DNA from 3 places in the Rahnella sp. CG8 genome. Region 1 is predicted to be linked to each of the others. Evidence: predicted binding sites of a transcription regulator. Region 1 holds the regulator's gene; each other region holds the start of a gene.
What was found. The regulator CRP, encoded in region 1, controls carbon source genes, mostly activating them, when cyclic AMP is high. The targets are predictions, from matches to a motif close to ATGTGANNNNNNTCACAT.

Region 2: the regulator CRP is predicted to act here: its motif matches at 1,892-1,909, upstream of HGO41_RS14220 (YchE family NAAT transporter).
Region 3: the regulator CRP is predicted to act here: its motif matches at 1,536-1,553, upstream of aaeR (HTH-type transcriptional activator AaeR).

What each region holds. Positions count from the first base shown of each region.
Region 1 is NZ_JABAED010000008.1:180,865-184,025, forward strand. Features, by position in the region: gene HGO41_RS10290 (YccS/YhfK family putative transporter) at 1-1,662, opposite strand, end outside; gene crp (cAMP-activated global transcriptional regulator CRP) at 1,724-2,356, opposite strand; gene HGO41_RS10300 (OsmC family protein) at 2,719-3,126, shown strand; gene HGO41_RS10305 (phosphoribulokinase) at 3,130-3,161, opposite strand, start outside.
Region 2 is NZ_JABAED010000013.1:126,611-129,771, reverse strand. Features, by position in the region: gene HGO41_RS14225 (hypothetical protein) at 200-403, opposite strand; gene HGO41_RS14220 (YchE family NAAT transporter) at 998-1,642, opposite strand; gene adhE (bifunctional acetaldehyde-CoA/alcohol dehydrogenase) at 2,178-3,161, shown strand, end outside.
Region 3 is NZ_JABAED010000034.1:33,222-36,382, reverse strand. Features, by position in the region: gene aaeB (p-hydroxybenzoic acid efflux pump subunit AaeB) at 1-140, opposite strand, end outside; gene aaeA (p-hydroxybenzoic acid efflux pump subunit AaeA) at 151-1,086, opposite strand; gene aaeX (p-hydroxybenzoic acid efflux pump operon protein AaeX) at 1,094-1,297, opposite strand; gene aaeR (HTH-type transcriptional activator AaeR) at 1,571-2,509, shown strand; gene tldD (metalloprotease TldD) at 2,583-3,161, opposite strand, start outside.

The DNA.
Region 1 (3,161 bases):
CGCCTGATTGACCTGCATACGGGTGTACGCCAGTTTGGCGGTGTCGGGGCTTTCCTCGAGCAGCAGGCGGATAGCGTCCTGATAGATTTCCAGCGCCTGGTGTGCATTCTGGCGCAGCAAACCGCTTTGCCATTGTGGCCACAGCCAGATAGTGCCACCAAAGGCCAGCGCGCAGCCGATCAGGGTATCGACCAGTCGTGGTACCAGAAAATGCACGCCGTTCATCGCCAGCAATTGCAGGGTATACACTGCAGTCACCGTCATGCCGACCATCGCCAGTCCGTAGTTTTTGCGCAGAACGGTATAGGACAACAGGGTGATCAGCAGCATGCACAGCAGCGTGGTGCCTTCCGGCAGTTCCAGTTTGAGCAAGCCTGAGGCAATCAGCAATCCGGCCAGCGTACCGAGTGCACGGTGCTGGATCCTCACCCGCGTGGCGTTATAACCGTTCTGGCTGACCAACATGATAGTCAGCAAGATCCAGTAGGGTTTGGGCAAATTGAAGAACAGACCCAGACTGCTGCCAATCGCCAGAATAATGCCCAAACGTGCGGCATTACGCAGTGCCACGGATTTGAAGGAAAGATAGCTTTTCAGCGCGGGCCAGAAGGGCAAACGCGGCTGGGTGTTCATCAGGTCACGTTTGTACAACGGCCGCTGTGTGCGTAACAGACGGGCAATGCGGCTGAAATGGTAATAACAAAACTGACCTACCGGATTGTCCGGGTTGCGCGCGGCGATTTTCTCCAGCGCGGTCAGCTCATTGGCCATCGTAAAGCGCCCGGATAAACGGTGATAAAGAATATCGTCGGCAATCACCCGAAGACGGGTGGAAATCACCTGTGCATTTCGGCGGATAACCGCTTCGGCATGGCTTTCCTCCACCAGTTTCTGCACTTCTTCCGGCTGATGCAGGCTCACTGTAATGTGCTCCTGCAAATCGAGCGCTACCTGAAAACGCTGAAACAGCCGTTTATGGTGATGATGATGTCCGTGCTGGGGCAACATGTGTAATTGCTGATAAAGCAGGGCAATCAGGTCGATAACCTGCTGCTGGCGGGTTAGCAGTGGGGGTAACGCGGTTTCGGGATCGGTGTGTTGCGTCAGCAGGCTGTACTTGGCTTCGAAATAATCCGCGAGTTGAAGATAGAGCTGGCTGAGCGTTTCGCGCATCGGTTGTTCTTCCGAAATACGAAACCACGCCCAGTTAAACAATCCGTACCAGGCTGTGCCAGCGGCGAACAACACCGGGGCCTGCCACATCGGGCGCACGCCCACCATACTCAGCGTGAAGATAGTCGCCACCAGCGCACCGGGCAACAGGCGCGCATGCAGCGGGCTGATTTCACCGGTGACGCCGAGCAGTAACGCCAGCGACAGCATGATCAGCGGCAGCGGTATATGCCAGCTTTCGAGCATCAGTTGCAGCAGAAGGCTGCTCACGGCAAAGAGTGAACCGCCAACGAGCAGGCGTTTGAAAAAGCGTTTATGCGGGGTATCCAGACCGGCGATGTTACAACAGGCCGGGCAGAGGGAAAACAGCAGGCCCATTTGCAAATTGCCAAACAGCCAGCAAATGCCAACAGGTAAGCACAACACCAGCGTCTGGCGCAGCGCGTAGTTCACTTCAGGATGGTAAAACAGTCTTCGCCATAGCGTCATGGGTAAAGCTTAGCCCATAAAAAAGGCGCGACAGTGTTTTGCCGCGCCAATTTTTGAGGGATTAACGTGTGCCGTAAACGACAATCGTTTTACCGTGTGCGGAGATCAGGCTTTGATCTTCCAGCATTTTGAGAATGCGTCCGACTGTTTCACGTGAACAACCGACGATTTGGCCAATTTCCTGGCGGGTAATCTTGATTTGCATCCCGTCCGGATGGGTCATTGCATCAGGCTGTTTAGCCAGATTGAGCAAGGTTTGAGCGATACGACCGGTAACGTCAAGGAAGGCAAGGTTGCCGACTTTCTCTGACGTCACTTGCAGACGGTTGGCCATCTGCGCGGAGAGACGCATCAGAATATCCGGGTTAACCTGAATCAGCTGGCGGAATTTTTTATATGAAATTTCAGCCACTTCACAGGCAGTTTTAGCACGTACCCAGGCACTGCGTTCCTGACCTTCTTCGAAGAGTCCCAGCTCACCGATGAAGTCACCTTGGTTAAGGTAGGACAGTATCATTTCCTTGCCTTCTTCATCTTTAATCAGGACAGCAACTGACCCTTTCACGATGTAGTAAAGCGTTTCGGCTTTTTCACCCTGGTGAATCAGCGTACTTTTAGAAGGATACTTATGTATATGACAGTGAGACAGGAACCATTCAAGAGTCGGGTCTGTTTGTGGCTTGCCGAGAACCATTTGCTATTATCCTCTGTTGTTATCGCTGCCCAAAATCACAGGGCTCAGAGTTCCCTGTACGGCACTTCAAATCCAAAGCGCCCTTTCAGCATATAACTCTCCAGAAATGCTGCAAGCGGATGTCGGAGTGCAACAGCCTGTTTATTGCTGTCATCACCGTGGGTTCTGTACTTAAACCGCAAAAACCGTCACCGCAATTTACTGGAAAGTATGTTTCGGCTTTGTTTGTAGCACAGGTTTGAGATGCTGTCTTCTGTTGTCTCGCTTCAGCATGATGGCGATCGGGTTACGTTGCCAGATTTTAGGTGAAAGGGTACTCTGAGAGCAGATTTCGACAAGTTTATTCACCGGGAGAATAGTTCATGCATGCACGTGTCAAATGGGTTGAAGGACTGACATTTTTAGGTGAGTCTGCATCGGGTCATCAGATTTCAATGGATGGAAACGCGGGTGATAAAGCCCCAAGCCCGATGGAAATGTTACTGATGTCCGCAGGGGGGTGTAGTGCAATCGACGTGGTGTCAATTTTGCAAAAAGGTCGTAATGACGTGCGTGATTGTGAAGTGAAGCTGACCTCACAACGCCGCGAAGAAGCGCCGCGTCTGTTCACTCACATCAATCTGCATTTTATCGTCACCGGTAAGGATCTGACCGATAAGATTGTTGAACGCGCAGTCAGCCTGTCTGCCGAAAAATACTGTTCTGTGTCTCTGATGCTGGGGAAAGCGGCCACAATCACCCACAGCTTTGAAGTGATTGCAGCCGAATAAAGTTTACTCGATCTTCTTGCCTTCCATCAGGCGCT
Region 2 (3,161 bases), on a different contig from region 1:
GTCAGGCTGTTGTTCGCCATGTTGTTTCCGGGATCGTTAAGGATGATCCCACCCCATTTGATTTACCCCGTGCACAACAAAACAAGGTTCTGCGTCACACCAGGTAATCACATACTGTTATTCCTGACCTTAACAATATTATTTTCTTATTCGCCTCACGGCGATAGAAAGCCCTTCGCAGTTAAGCGCCTGAATTCAATTAATGAGAAGAAGAGATGAAGGTTTGTTTTGCAGAACCGGCAGACTCAACAAAAGACTGTGTAATGTCGCCAGCACAATGCCCGGCTTTCTTTTCGCAGAAAGCGGCTGAGGATAATTTTGTGGTACGCATTGCGACACGATACTCTCCAAAAACAAATAAAATGGCTTCAATCTTTCTGTCTCTAGCAAGATTCGTTCTCACTCAGAGCATCCCGCTTAACAAAATTCCATTTTTGAAGGCGATTTGAAAATTATCAGAAGCCTGATACAGGCGCCAATAAATTTTGCAAATTTGTTACGCAATTCTCTTTTACTGGTTACAAGCCCGATGAGCCATCCACAAGGAAACATTTGGAAACCTTGCTTAACTCATTGTTTATTGGCATTTTTACGATAATTTTTAGCGCAAAATTAACGTCACTGATTGCATAAGAACTCGCCTGACACAATCCGTTAACATTAAGATGTTTTCAAGGATAAACACCTGTTAACTGCGGTGTTAACACTAATAACATCTCGATACAGCATGCACAAGCCTTACAGAATGATGTGGATAAATTAGCGTCAAAACGGGCAGTAAAGATGCGTATTTAGCTAAAAATTCGCTAAGTTTATTAGAAGAAATGAAGACTTGGTTCGAAAAGAAGAATGAGACGTGGCTTTACGCCACATTTAGGTGCAAACGCGCTTAATTAAGTCATTAGCTGCACTATATTAATGCATCGCATTATAAGGAAAGGTAATAATTATCACGAAAACCCACCCGTGTTTCCGTGATAATTCAGTGACCAGCAGGTTAGAGCAGGCCAGGGAAAATAGCTTTAATCCCTGTCACAATAAATTCGATACCCAGAGACATCAGCAAAAGCCCCATGATACGCGTAATCACGTTAATCCCGGTTTGCCCCAGTAATCGCACCAGCAATGGTGCCGCTCTGAACAGTAACCAGCAACAAAATGCAAAGAAGATAATCGCAAGTGTCAGTCCCAGCAGATTCGGCCAACTGTGATAGCGTGAACTCCATACAATCGTTGAACTGATTGCGCCCGGTCCGGCCATCAGAGGTAGCGCAAGCGGAACCACCCCGACATTTTCACGTATCGCTGTTTCTGATTTTTCCTGCTTGTTCTGTTTGTCCTCGCCCAGTTTCCCGCTGATCATAGACATCGCAATAGTCACCACCAGGATCCCACCCGCAATTCGGAATGAATCAATCGATATACCAAACAGATGTAAAATGGAATCGCCCAGGAAAAGTGCCGTCGACAATATAATGGCAACCGACAGGTTTGCCGTCATATTGGTTTTATTACGCCCCGCTGCCGCCTGATAGCTTGTCATGCTGATGAAGACTGGCAAGATCCCCACAGGGTTGACCAGCGCAAACAGACCGACGAAAAACTTGATATACCCTGAAAAATCTAATAAAGATTGGCTCACGCAGAACTCCGCATAACTATGCCAGTAGATGAAGGTTTTGATGGGCGCTAATGTACTGGAATCCCCGTAAAGGCGCCACGTCGTTTCATAGTTTTTATCACCAGATTTCCGAACAAAGGCAGTGAATACAACTTTTGTTAAAAAACAGCTTTTTTATTGATAACTTTAGATACAAAACTGTATTATCCAAGGGAGAATTTGATAACCATTCTCAATATCAAGTTGCTGAAAGGTGTCAGCATCAGTATTTAGTGATCCAGATCAAATTGACGCTGCCTACAAATAGGTAATCTCAGTACATAGTCACTCAGCGTTACATGAAAGATAAAACGTCCAGTGATGAAGGTGATTTATTTAACGTCATCTGCTTTACCCGGTGCTTCACAACTGAAAGCTCTTTGAGCAAATAAAGAGACAAAGACAACACATTGAGAATCTTAGATTTAATTAGTTTCTCACGGTGACTGATAGCAGGTCTATACTAGTCTTTGGCGGATTATTTACTAAAAGAGTTTAACTTTATCAGGAGAGCATTATGGCTGTAACAAATGTCGCTGAACTAAACGCACTCGTTGCTCGGGTCAAGAAGGCACAGCGCGAATATGCCAACTTCAGTCAAGAACAAGTCGATAAGATTTTCGCTGCCGCCGCCCTGGCTGCTGCCGATTCTCGAATTCTGCTGGCAAAACTGGCTGTTGAAGAATCCGGAATGGGTATTGTTGAAGACAAAGTGATCAAAAACCACTTCGCTTCTGAATACATTTACAATGCTTACAAAGATGAAAAAACTTGTGGCATCCTGGGCCAGGATGACACCTTCGGTACCATCACTATCGCTGAGCCAATTGGTCTGATTTGCGGTATTGTCCCGACTACCAACCCAACTTCTACTGCAATTTTCAAGGCGCTTATCAGCCTGAAAACCCGTAACGGTATTATCTTCTCTCCACATCCACGTGCCAAGAATGCAACGAACAAGGCTGCGGATATCGTTCTGCAAGCGGCCATCGCTGCCGGCGCGCCAAAAGATATCATTGGCTGGATTGATGAACCAAGCGTAGAGCTTTCCAACCAACTGATGCACCACCCGGATCTGAACCTGATTCTGGCAACAGGTGGTCCGGGCATGGTTAAAGCAGCTTATAGCTCCGGTAAACCAGCAATCGGCGTGGGTGCAGGTAATACACCAGTCGTTGTTGATGAAACCGCAGATATCAAACGTGTTGTTGCTTCCGTCCTGATGTCTAAAACCTTCGATAACGGTGTCATCTGTGCCTCTGAGCAGTCCATCATCGTGGTTGATTCAGCTTATAATGCAGTCCGTGAACGTTTCGCTTCTCACGGCGGCTACATGCTGCAGGGTAAAGAACTCAAAGCCGTTTCAGATATCATTCTGAAAAATGGCGGCCTCAACGCCGCTATCGTAGGTCAGCCAGCAGTGAAAATTGCTGAAATGGCTGGCATTAAAGTGCCTGCGAATACTAAAGTGCTCATCGGTGAAGTCACCATTGTTGACGAA
Region 3 (3,161 bases), on a different contig from region 1:
CCCGACGTTACGATCGCGGCAGTCATGGCCGACCAGCGCGGGGTTTCGAGTTGCAGATAGAACCCGAGAACCAGTGCGCCGAGGATCGCGAACGTCAGCTTGCAGGCAAAACGTACGCGCGGGATAAGTACGCTATTCATCTTTCCGGCCTTAACCAAACTCTCTCAGACGGTGCAGGAGGCGAAGGAACGGGGATCCTTCATCTTGTTTACGGTCATGGCTGCCGGTAATCACGACCGTCGCCGTGGTACCTGCCGGATAAGGATGTTGCTGGTCTTTGTCATCAAGCAGGATTTTCACTGGCACACGCTGTGCCAGACGCACCCATTCAAGGTTGCTGTCGATGGTCGCCAGACCGTTGGTCGCCGCAGAAGAGGAGCTGTTCGTCACCGCCGCCGCTACGCTGTCGACCGTACCGTGCATAATACGGTTGCTGCCGAGCGGCGTGATTTCCGCACGATCCCCTTTTTTCAGCCCCGGCAGTTTGGTTTCTTCCAGATACGCCAGAATGTAGAAGGAATTTTTCTTCACCAGCGCCACGGCAGTCGAACCCCGGTTAATGTAGTTGCCCGGATGAACGGTCAGGTTAGTCACCCAGCCATCAGCAGGTGCGACAACCACGGTACGTTCCAGATCCAGCACCGCCAGATCCCGTGCAGCCTGCGCTTTCGCCAGCTGATGTTCAGCGGTTTGCAGCACGTTATTGGCCTGATCGATTTCTTCCTGCGACATGGCCTGTACGCCCAGTTTCACACGACGTCCGGCCTCGCGCTTTTTCTCAGAAGCCAGCGCCTGGTAATACGCGACGTCAGCACTCGCTTCGTCCAGCGCCTGCTGGTAACGCGGCTGGTCAATTTTGAACAGTACCTGGCCTTTTTTCACCAGTTGGTTATCCGTCACCGGCACATCGGTAATCAGACCGGTGACATCGGGCGCGATGGACACAACGTCAGCGGTAAACTTGGCATCACGGGTCCATGGAGATTCTGTATAGAACGCCCAGGCTTTGAAGATTGCGATGACAGCCAGCACGACAAGAATCAACGTTATTGTGTAACGTATTATTTTTATGGAGAAATTTTTCACAACGCCCTCAGACGAACATGCAGGAGATCAGGTAGAAAAGACAGCAGTACAACGCTGTGTTGAACAATGCCGGGTGCCAGACAAAATCATAAATTCCGGTGGGTTGCAATATGCGCCGCAGCAGGAAAAACACCACCAGCGCCAACAATATTTCAAAAAACACCGGAGGAAACGACAATCCGAAAATCACCATTACCGGAAGCAAACTCATCAAAAATTCCTTACATTATTACGACGGACAAACACATATCGTCCCGCGCACGCATTATTCGTTATTTTAGGCAACGGCACGCGACCCCGGAGAAAATAATTCAACGGGAGCAGAGCAATGAAGCTGCAGAGTTGCCAGGGAAGTGTGCGGAGGTAAGCATGATGTCAGGAAAACTGAAACCTGAGCTTTATCGCCCGGAAGGGTATATTAGCGTGCTTATTATCAACAGATCAACGTTCTGTGATCTAAATCACTTTTAAGCCAAAGTTAACAATGGACCGATTAAAACGCATGTCGATCTTTGCTCAGGTCGTGGAAAGCGGCTCCTTCACGGCGGCCGCACGACGCCTCGACATGAGCGTTTCCGCCATCAGCCAGACGATTTCAAAGCTGGAAAATGACTTACAAATCAAATTACTAAACCGTAGCACCCGCAGCATCGGCCTGACAGAAGCCGGTAAACTTTATTATCAGGGTTGCCGGAAAATGTTGCACGACGTACGTGAAGTACATGAACAATTGTATGCCTTCAACAACACCCCGACCGGAACATTACGCATCGGCAGTTCATCAACGATGGCACAAAATGTTCTTGCCGCGATGACTGCGGAAATGCTCACCGAATACCCCGGTCTGACGGTGAATCTGGTGACTGGCATTCCGGCACCAGACCTGATCGCTGACGGACTGGACGTGGTGATCCGCGTCGGCGCGTTGCAGGATTCCAGCCTGTTCTGCACCCGCTTAGGCTCAATGCCGATGGTGGTGTGTGCGGCGCGCAGTTATCTGGCACAACACGGCACGCCGGAGAAACCCACCGATATGGTGAATTTCTCCTGGCTGGAATACAGCGTCCGCCCGGACAGTGAATTTGAACTGATCGCCCCCGAAGGTGTTTCAACCCGTATTACACCGCAAGGCCGCTTCGTGACTAACGACTCGCAGACCATGATCCGCTGGCTGAAAGCCGGTGTCGGTATCGCGTATGTTCCGCTGATGTGGGTGATTGAGGAGATTAATGCCGGTGAGGTGGAGATTCTGTTCAGGCGCTATCAGTCCGATCCGCGCCCGGTTTACGCGCTGTATACTGAAAAGGACAAACTGCCGCTGAAAGTGCAGGTCTGTATTGATTATCTGACGGATTATTTCAAACGGGTAAGCAAGGTGTATCAGGGATACCGGCAGGGCAAGAAAGTGACTCAGTGGAATTGAGTTCGTATCAAACCAAAAACCCACCTGACCTCCCCTTGTGAAAGGGGAGGGATAACACCGAAATAATCTTCTGCTACGCAGTGCCGCCAACGGTGAGATTATCCAGTTTCAGGGTAGGCTGACCGACCCCGACCGGCAGGCTCTGGCCTTCTTTACCACACACACCGACGCCTTTATCGAGCGCCAGATCGTTGCCGACCATGGAAATCTGTTGCATCGCTTCAATGCCCGAGCCGATCAGCGTCGCGCCTTTCACCGGTTTGGTGATGCGGCCTTTTTCGATCAGATAAGCTTCGGAGGTAGAGAACACGAATTTACCCGAAGTAATATCCACCTGACCGCCGCCGAAGTTTGGCGCATACAGGCCAAATTCTACGCTACTGATAATGTCTTCCGGCGTTGATTTCCCGGCCAGCATATAGGTGTTGGTCATACGCGGCATCGGCAGATGTGCGTAAGATTCGCGGCGGCCGTTACCGGTCGGCGCAACGCCCATCAGGCGCGCATTCAGTTTGTCTTGCATGTAGCCTTTCAGCACGCCGTTTTCGATCAGCACGTTGTACTGCCCCGGCACACCTTCGTCGTCAATCGCCAGTGAACCGCGCAGACCCGGCAGGGTGCCGTCGTCCACTACGGTACACAGTTCAGAAGC